Regions from separate parts of the Enterococcus sp. AZ170 genome, predicted to be linked through region 1. Evidence: riboswitches for the same ligand, from Rfam matches in the RefSeq annotation. Region 1 holds a riboswitch; each other region holds the start of a gene.

Region 1 (3,217 bases):
AAGAATTTTCTTATCTTTGAGCGCTAAAACGCCTCTTCCTAAAGTAGGCATTTTTGAAAAGAGCCCAAGAATAAAATCTGCTGCTCGCTTTTTGATCAATTTAATTGGAAATAGTCAGATGTTGTTAATTTTTCAAAGCGTTCTTGCGAGTCAGCTGCTTCTTCATCATGATCGTAAACTAATACTTTAAAATCAGCTGCTTTAGGAATACGTTCAAAGGTGTCGCTATCAACTAGCAAAATGAGTTGTTGACTAATCCATTCAAGAACCATTTCAATGGCTTGTGGATCTTCCACCCAATCATCGAATAGGTGAAGAGAAGCAAATTGTTGGTCTTCATCCCAATCCTTTGCATTATATTTCATCTCTTGTAATTGTTGGTCAGTGTATCCTTTAGTTGCATAATAGTCAGTTGTGTCTTGCCAAAGCTCAACAGTATTAAGGTATACGTTGATTTCGCCTTCTTCATGAATATTACAAACTAAGGCAAATGCATAGTAGGTTTCATCAGAATGATCGAGTAAAAAGTTATCGATACTATCTGTTAAAAAATTAAAAAAGAATGCTTGTTGTTTTTCTAAAAAATTTTCCATGGTATCCTCCAAGTATCTGTCTTTTAAACATTGAAACAGATAACGCAAAGAATGTCTATCTAAAATTTGAATTTAAAGAGGATAAACGAATTTTTAAGAAAGGGTAAAGATTACTCTTAAAAAAAATTTATTCTTCTAGCCCCCAGCTACGTTGTAGCAATGATAACGGGGTAGCGGACTTATTATCCTAAAGGTTTCAGGTAGAATTTAATTTGACTTTGTGATTGGATACGCTTATAGTTTAAAATGAATTAAATACTTGTTAGGTGAGGCTCCTATATAAACACAGGCTACTGCTCAGAAATGTCGAAAGACTGGCACGGGTAGGACAAAATTCGTCGAATTAAGGCGTGTTTCAAAGTAGCTAAAAGCAATGCTTTTTACGTTATATAGTGCTAAAACTCCACGAAGAGATGATCTAGGTAATTTGTCGATACATGTTGTTTGTCATGTGTTTAAGAGACTGTAATCTAATCCCTTCGCTGAGTTTTCTTGGTGAAGTTTTTTTCTTTTAGTCAAGAAAATAGTTGAGCTAGCCCATCTAACGCTGATGTCTAGAAAGGAATGTACAATGAAAAAATCTGTAAAAATAATGATCATTAGCTTGCTATCGGTTTTGCTAATCGTTGTGAGTGCAGGCTGTTATGCAGCAGTATCATTTCAAACAGCCAAAGAAGAGAGTGAAGCAAAACTACCTACTAAAAACCAAAATTTTACTGGTGACGAACAAACAAGTGATAAGGAATTAACCGTGATGATCGTTGGGAATGATTCTAGAGATGATGATGAAGATCAAGGTCGTTCGGATACCTTGATGGTCGCACATTATGATGGAAAAACGAAGCAACCCAAATTGATTTCAATCATGAGAGATAGCTATGTAACATTTCCCGATGGTGGACAAGACAAGATCAATGCAGCTTATGCATATGGCGGGGCTCAAATGACCAAGGATGTACTAAAAAATAATTTTGATTTACCAATCAATTATTATGTGGTCATGGATTTTAAAGAGTTCAGTGATATTATTGATGAGCTTTATCCTAAGGGTGTCACGATCGAAGCTGAAAAAGATATCAATTTAGATGGTGTGGATATTTTTAAAGGTGAGCAAACATTACATGGTAATAGTTTATTGCAGTATGCGCGTTTTAGGATGGATGAAGAAGGCGATTTCGGCCGTATCAGACGTCAGCAGCAAGTGATGGATGCGCTAGTTGAACAATCAAAGGATTTGATTCCGATTTGGGAATTGCCTCAAGTAGCAGGGAAAATGGTTGGGAAAATCGATACGAATGTACCGACCAGCCTTTTGATCGATTTAGCAAAAGATTTTTTAACTGGCAAGGTTAAACCTTTAAAATCATTATCCGTTCCAGTCGAAGGATCATGGCAATTTAACGATTATACAGATTCTGGCAGCGTGATCGAGTTAGATGAACAGCAAAATGCTGAAGCGATCAAAGCGTTTATGAAAGACAATTAACACATAGCTGGAAAATTAAAATGACCTGTTGACTCTGGAGTAGAATAGAGCAAACAGGTCATTTTTTATTAAAAAATCAACACAAATCAGCGTATGTCTATACGTTTAGGTCAAGCGTATGCTATCCTTTAAGAAAACGTTTTACTTATACAGAAAGAAGGTCTTATTGTGAAAATCGTCATCATTGGGGCTTCTTTTGCAGGAGTGTCGGCCGCTGTGGCAATCAGAAAAAAACACCCTGCAGCTGAAATTCATTTAATTGAAAAGCAAGCAACGATTGGCTATCTACCTGGCGGCATCAATCTTTATTTTAATGAAACGATCGATCCTATTGAAAAAGCGCAATTTATTTCGGAGCAACAACTAGAAGAATGGGGCATTTCTTTACTACTAAGTGCAAAAGTAATTAGCATAGATTCAAAACAACATATTGTTAAATACATGGAAAAAGAAAAAGAATGTGTGATGTCGTTCGATAAATTAATTTTAGCAACAGGTTCTAGTCAATGGGCTCAGAATATTCCGGGGAGTGATTCGGAGAAAGTGTTAAAATATAAATTTTTATCTGGTGTGTTAAAGGCGATTGAGCAATTACAAAACAGTGATAAAGTAGCCGTAATCGGTGGGGGACAAATTGGCGGAGAAGCGGCAGATACGCTTTTAAAGATGGGTAAAGCAGTTCATCTTTTTGAGCGTATGGATTACTTATTGTTTAAATATTTTGATGAAGAAATGATTAGACCGGTCCAAGAAGAAATGACCAACCGCGGTGTCGTGTTTCATTTCGATGAAACTGTTGCAAAGATAACAGATGGAGATGAGGGGCTTATGATCGAAACCAAAAAATCCCAGTTGTTATGTGATAGTGCAATTTTTGCCATGAATGTGCGCCCAGACTTAGCTTATTTGGATGGTCAGATTAAAATGCATACGGATCAGACAGTTTTTGTGGATGAGTACTTACAAACTTCTCATGTGGATATTTTTGCAATAGGCGACTGCATTCAGGTACCTTATAGTCTGTCAGATGAGTCCTTTTATATTCCCTTAGTCAACAATGCAGTTAGGACAGGATTAGTCGTGGCTGAAAATCTAATGCAACCTACAAGACCATTTGTTGGTTCGATTCGAACGATTG
Region 2 (3,217 bases), 610 kb from region 1:
TGAGATAATGTTTTCCCCAAACGTTTCTCTCGATAAGACTGCTTGTTGATGTGTTAGTCCTCGCTTTGAAGAATTGAAATAGGTTACGATATTTTCTGCTGAATTTCTTGCAAAATATTCATAAGATTGGTTCTTTTCTTTAGTTAATGTTATTCTTTTTTCCATTTGTTTTTCCTTCTTTCTAAACTCTTACCAATGAGATAATAGATGATCGCATAGCGATTTAAGTTATCTCAATGCTCAGATATTCAATCTTTTAAGAATCGGACCAATGGAAAAAGAGGTATGCTTATCGGAGTAAGTTTCTGAACTGCCCTAGAAACAAATAGACAATAATAAACTTATCTTCTTTAAAAACAGGGTTCTTTTTACAAAGGTCCTTGATCATCTGACTACTGTCATCCATTTGTTTCCATCTCCTTTAGCGTTATATATCTAATAAATTTAAATAATTCGATTTTCTTATTAGTGTAGATTCTTTTCTCAAATGTTTTTAAGACGACATTTCCGTCATTATAGGCTTGTCCTATACTTTGATATCCAAAATGTTCATAAAAACCCCAAGCCTGCATACGCCCGTTTAGAATTATGATTTGGCACCCCATAAGTTCTGCTACTTTTTCAGCAAATTCAAGTAATTTTTTTCCAATACCAAAGCCTTGATGCACTTCATTAATAGCTACTTGTTTGATTTGCCCTATTGTTCTACTCTTTTTTGAAAGAATTAATGTTCCCACAACATTTCCTTCGATCATAGCTGTCATATGAATATCTTTTTCTTCGTTCAAAGGCAACTCTTTGATCCATTCTTTACCAGCACTAGACTTAAGCAATTCGTTTCTTAATTGGACTCCTGCCCAATAGGCTTCACTATTCCAATTGATAATTTTAACCATCACTGTTTTACCATCTTGATTCCTCCGTTCTTTTAGTTAGTCATTTGATTGATTTCTATAACTTCTGAAAGCTGAGACAACTCAGAAATAATCGTATTGATTGCTAGACTACCATTTCTTGTAGCCTCAATTTCCAAAAACAACCGGACTTTTTTTCCAGCTAAATCTGTACAAGAAAATTTAGTGAATGTTAGACAGTACTTATCTAACAACTGGATAATCTCAGTTCTAAGCATGACTTCACTGCTGTTACTAGCAATAACAGAAAGATAATGAATTGTCTCTGTTTGATCGTCTTCTCTTTGAACTGTATAATCATCTATTTTGAAAGATAAATTTCTCAACAGGATGTTCACTAACATTAAGATAACAGCACAAACTACGCCTTCTGTTACAAATCCAGCACCAATCATACTGCCCACAGCTGCTGAACACCATAATGTTGCTGCGGTATTGATGCCAGTTACGCTAAATCCTTCTCGTAAAATCACTCCCCCGGCAAGAAACCCAATACCACTGACGACTTGAGCCGCAATTCGTGTTGGACTATTGTCATCTTGAATCAGCGATGATAGCGAAACGAACTGACATGAACCAAACGTTACCAAAGTCATCGTTCTCATACCAGCCAACTTTTTTCGCCATTGTCTTTCCGCACCGATGATCATTCCTGCAAAGATACTCGCAACAATATTAATTAAAAATGCATAGGCTTTCTCCTTTCTTCGGTTTGTTTGTTTTCAGCTCGTTACGTCCCTCTCTTCGATCGACAAGTACTGTTCAACATCTGCTCTGCTAATGGCAATCGTTGGGTTTCAGTACGTCGGGCACTTCTCTCTCTTCGATCGACAAGTACTGTTCAACATCTGCTCTGCCAATGGCAATCGCAGTGTTTCACAGCAAAAAACCTTCCGCCAAAAACTCAGCGGAAGGTCATAAATAGGCGTACAAAAAAAAGCCTGCATGATCTAATCGTTGAGTTTTGGCACTATACAACGTAAAAAGCAGAGCTTTTAGCTACCTTATGAAAAGCCTTGTAATCGACAATCCCTGTTCTACCCATTGGCATCTCTCGATGTTTTTGGGCAGTAGCCTATGTTTGTATAGGAGCCTCACCTAACAAATCTATTTAGTTGTCTTACAGAAAGAACTATACCACCATCACAAAACAAATGTCAATGTTTTTTCGTTTATTTTTTGAATAAGCAATGATCGTTTCACTACAAAATCAAAAAATCACTGTCAAAAAATACTTGAATAGTGCGTTTTTAACAGTGATTTTTGATAGATTAATTTTTTTCAACTTTGACTACTGAATTACCAACTACTTGAGGTGGGATCGACATTGTCATGGCAGGTAAACCAACTAAGGTAAATTGAATTTTATCTCCCTTTTTCAAATCATTTTCAGTAATACCATCTGCCAATTGTTCATCTGATACATTTAAGATTACGCCATCATTTTTCATCATACCGATTATTTTTTCTGGATCTTCAATTACTTCAACTTCATTTAAAACCAAACGTAGAGATTTGTCTACCGTCTCGTTTCTCCTAGCATCTTCCATTAAAGTGGCTATAAATACTGATTTTGCTTGTTCTTGTTCCACGTTATGAGATGTTTCATCTGTCACTTGATTTTGTTTACTACTCATAGATGTTTCTTCACTTCCTTTTGCAGAATCATGGTTATTTTTCGTACATGCTCCTAAAGAAATCAATGTAATGATAGTTAGCACTGCTAATGTGATTTTTTTCATAGGATATCCCTCCATTATTGATATCTAATTATAAGCTATATTTTTGATTCCAGTCTAATATCATCCTTAGTTCTCTTAAAAAATAAAAAATGATTGAGACAGAACTCTTCGAGTTACATCTCAACCACATGGCTTCCATAAAAGCTGTAGTAGTCTGACCACCTTTAACCATTTCTCCGGTCATTGCCTGACATCGTAATTTCTTGTGCTAAATAACGAATCCGCTCCATGATTCGACGAGCCTTCAACGGCTCTTGTTCCCCACGCTGAGTCACGGTCAAGTGCTTTTCTAAATCCTTTAAATTTAGATTCGATGAAAAAAAAGTCACTAATTGTTCTTGCATCCGATATTGTAAAATCACACTAAGCACATCATCTCGAATCCAAGACGTCATTGATTCCGCACCTAAATCATCAATCATCAAAACAGGGGACTTTTTAACGGCATCCAATTTTGGGCCTACCATATCTTTGCCGATTGCTTGTTTCATTTCGACAGTAAAGGTTGGAAAATGAACAATCGTTGTAACGAATCCCCGTTCAGCTAAGCTGTTGGCAATT
Region 3 (3,217 bases), 1.4 Mb from region 1:
TGTTTTTGCTATTGGAGATGTTCGTGAAAAAACATTACGTCAAATCACAACAGCTGTTGGTGAAGGCGGGATCGCTGGCCAACAAGTATATAAATATATTGAAGATATGACAGAAGTTGAATAATTGAAAACAACTATCATTTGATTGCTACTTTATTCTAATTTTTACTGACTAGGATCTAGGTCAAAGCTGTAGTGTTTACCCCTTTAAAAAAAGTGTCAGACGTTCAAGTCATGCCAATTCTTGTAGTGACAGATGAAGGAACTGGAGAAAACTACTCGGTACCGATATAAAGCTATCTATCAGAGCTGATTTTGACATTAAAAGTGAATGAAGCTGAGAATATATTATTTTCAGAGTCCAAACAGATGGCAGATGCTCAGTTTCTTGAGCTTGGTAACGGGTTTACGATCTTGTTGAAAATCTATCCGATGAAGAATTAAAATTAGCAAATTTCTCAAGAATAGAAATCTCTCAAGGAAGAGGAGAGCTTGGCTAGTTAGTAAAAGTGATGTCTTTTTATTTTATGTCTTTTTCTTTTGACAATTGTAACAAGATAAACTATGATAGATAAGGATTCAGAACTGAATAATTGTTAGGTGAGGCTCCTATTTGGACACATGCTGCTGCCGCGAAAGAATCGAGAGACTCTTAGTTGGTTGAACAGGAATGATCGTGAAGGTTATTCATAACGTAGCTGATAAGAAATTATCTACGCCCTTTAGTGCTAAAGCTCAACGATAGAGAAACTTTTATTTAAGTTGCTATTTTACGCACACTCTATTGTTGAGTGTGCGTTTTTGCTGTGAATCACAGCGACTGGCTTCGCCAGAGCTGATGATGAACAGTACTTGGCGACCAAAGGGAGCGAAGTTCCGCAAAAAGAAACAAGCAGGCAGAAGGAAAACAGAAACTAGTAAGCAAAAAGTCTAAGAACAGGAAAACGTACTGGCTTCGCCAGAGCTGATGATGAACAGTACTTGGCGACCAAAGGGAGCGAAGTTCCGCAAAAAGAAACAAGCAGATTGAAAGAAGACAGATGTTAAACAGTAGCAAGAGCAGAACTCAAGAGAACAAGATTCCCGCCTAACAAAAAATCTATCGTTCCAAAATAAACCAAAAGAGAGGAAGAGGCTCATGGAAGACCCCAGTCAGACCAAAAACAAACGAAATGTAGCCTTCATCTTAGAAACGATGGAAATGAAATGATTTTTTCTCTCCTCGATAAGATGAAGTAAAGGAGGAAAAGAAAATGATGAATAAAAAAATGACCGAAATGAAGAAAACAACAAAAGACCAAGAATTAAGAAAATTAGCAATGCTTTCTGAACGTGAATTGATGATGGAACTTCGTACATCAGAAAAAGGGCTATCAGAAGAAGATGCCAAAAATCGTTTAGAAGAATATGGACCAAATGAAGTGTCCGCACAAAAACCAACACCTGCAATTATTATGTTTTTAGAAGCATTCAAAGACCCATTTGTTTATGTCTTAGCTTTATTAATGGTCGTTTCAGCTGTAACCAAAGATTTTGAAGCAGCACTTGTGATGGGAATCATGATTTTAGCTAGTGTTATTATTGCCTTTATTCAAGAGTATCGTTCCCAAAAAGCAAGTCTGAATCTAAAAGAACTCATCGAAAATACAACAGCTGTAACGCGTGCGGGTCAAACAAAAGAAATTCCGATGGACGAAGTTGTACCTGGAGACATTGTAACACTTGCAACAGGTGATATGATTCCAGCGGATGCCGTACTAATATGGACAAAGGATCTCTTTATCAATCAATCTTCTTTGACTGGTGAATCAATGCCAGTCGAAAAATTTGTGGATGCAGGTATTGATAAGAATTCAGAATCAGTTTCTGCTTTAGATATGCAGGATTTGATTTTTATGGGAACGGATGTATTGAGTGGACAAGGTAAAGCAATCATTTTGAAGACTGGACAAAATACATTCTTCGGTGATATTGCTAAAAATGCGACAACACAACGTGGAAAAACATCATTTGATATTGGCTTGACAAAAGTTAGTAAATTTTTACTAAGAATGGTGATGATTCTGTTTCCAATCGTCTTTTTGATCAACGGCATTACAAAAGGTGAATGGGGCGAAGCGTTTTTCTTCGCAATTGCAGTCGCTGTTGGATTAACACCTGAAATGTTGCCAATGATTGTAACGAGTAACCTAGCAAAAGGGGCATTAAGTTTATCCAAACATAAAGTCATTGTGAAAGAGTTGCCTTCTATTCAAAATCTAGGGAGTATGGATATTCTTTGTACGGACAAAACCGGAACGATTACAGAAGACAAAGTTGTTTTGGTTCAACATTTAGATCCGCTAGGACAACTTAATGATCAAGTTCTAGATATGGCTTTTCTAAATTCTCATTATCAAACGGGTTGGAAAAATTTGATGGACATCGCTGTAATCAACTTTTATGAGGAAAATAAGAATCAAAGTCCGTATCATTCCGTGACAAAACTAGATGAAATTCCGTTTGACTTTTCTCGTCGTCGTTTAACGGTGGTGGTCAATGCAGATGGTCATCAATTTATGATCACTAAAGGTGCGGTAGAAGAGATGGAAGCTGTTTGTACACATGCTGAAATCAACGGGGAGATCGTACCGTTAACACCTGAATTACAAAAAAGAATGCGTGAAGTCAATATTCGTATGAATGAACAAGGTATGCGCGCTTTAGCCGTAGCGGTGAAAAAAGACGTGCATAGTGAAGCCATTTATAGTGTGGAAGATGAGCAAGGAATGACGCTGATCGGTTTTATGGGCTTTTTGGACCCAGCGAAAAAATCAGCGATCACGGCAATCAAGTCCTTACACGAACATGGTGTGAATGTAAAAGTTTTAACAGGCGATAATGATATCGTTGCTAAGAAAGTTTGTAGCGATGTAGGAATCGAAGTGTCTCATGTCGTACTTGGTTCTGATATTGATAATATGTCGGATGAACAAATGAAAGACGAAGTCGAAAAAACTAATTTATTTGCTAAATTAAACCCGATGCAAAAGTCTCGAATTATTGAAACACTGCAAGGAAATGGTCACACAGTCGGTTTCATGGGAGATGGAATTAATGATGCACCAGCACTTCGTAAAGCAGATGTAGGAATCTCAGTTGATACAGCAGCTGATATTACGAAAGACGCTAGTTCAATTATTCTGTTGGAAAAAAGTTTGAATGTTTTAGAAGACGG

The links. Region 1 has a riboswitch for magnesium ahead of IGJ55_RS12610 (LCP family protein). Riboswitches for the same ligand answer to the same signal wherever they lie in the genome.
Region 2: another riboswitch for magnesium. It lies ahead of IGJ55_RS09675 (MgtC/SapB family protein); the one in region 1 lies ahead of IGJ55_RS12610 (LCP family protein).
Region 3: another riboswitch for magnesium. It lies ahead of mgtA (magnesium-translocating P-type ATPase); the one in region 1 lies ahead of IGJ55_RS12610 (LCP family protein).

The regions. Positions count from the first base shown of each region.
Region 1 covers NZ_CP172947.1:2,611,281-2,614,497, reverse strand. The annotation lists gene IGJ55_RS12615 (DUF4303 domain-containing protein) at 96-593, opposite strand; M-box (ykoK) riboswitch at 845-1,014, shown strand; gene IGJ55_RS12610 (LCP family protein) at 1,165-2,079, shown strand; gene IGJ55_RS12605 (FAD-dependent oxidoreductase) at 2,248-3,217, shown strand, end outside.
Region 2 covers NZ_CP172947.1:2,004,564-2,007,780, forward strand. The annotation lists gene mgtA (magnesium-translocating P-type ATPase) at 1-165, opposite strand, end outside; gene IGJ55_RS09670 (GNAT family N-acetyltransferase) at 399-896, opposite strand; gene IGJ55_RS09675 (MgtC/SapB family protein) at 929-1,594, opposite strand; M-box (ykoK) riboswitch at 1,857-2,027, opposite strand; gene IGJ55_RS09680 (hypothetical protein) at 2,186-2,656, opposite strand; gene dnaI (primosomal protein DnaI) at 2,821-3,217, opposite strand, start outside.
Region 3 covers NZ_CP172947.1:1,223,978-1,227,194, forward strand. The annotation lists gene trxB (thioredoxin-disulfide reductase) at 1-124, shown strand, start outside; M-box (ykoK) riboswitch at 586-754, shown strand; partial or broken gene mgtA (magnesium-translocating P-type ATPase) at 1,242-3,217, shown strand, end outside.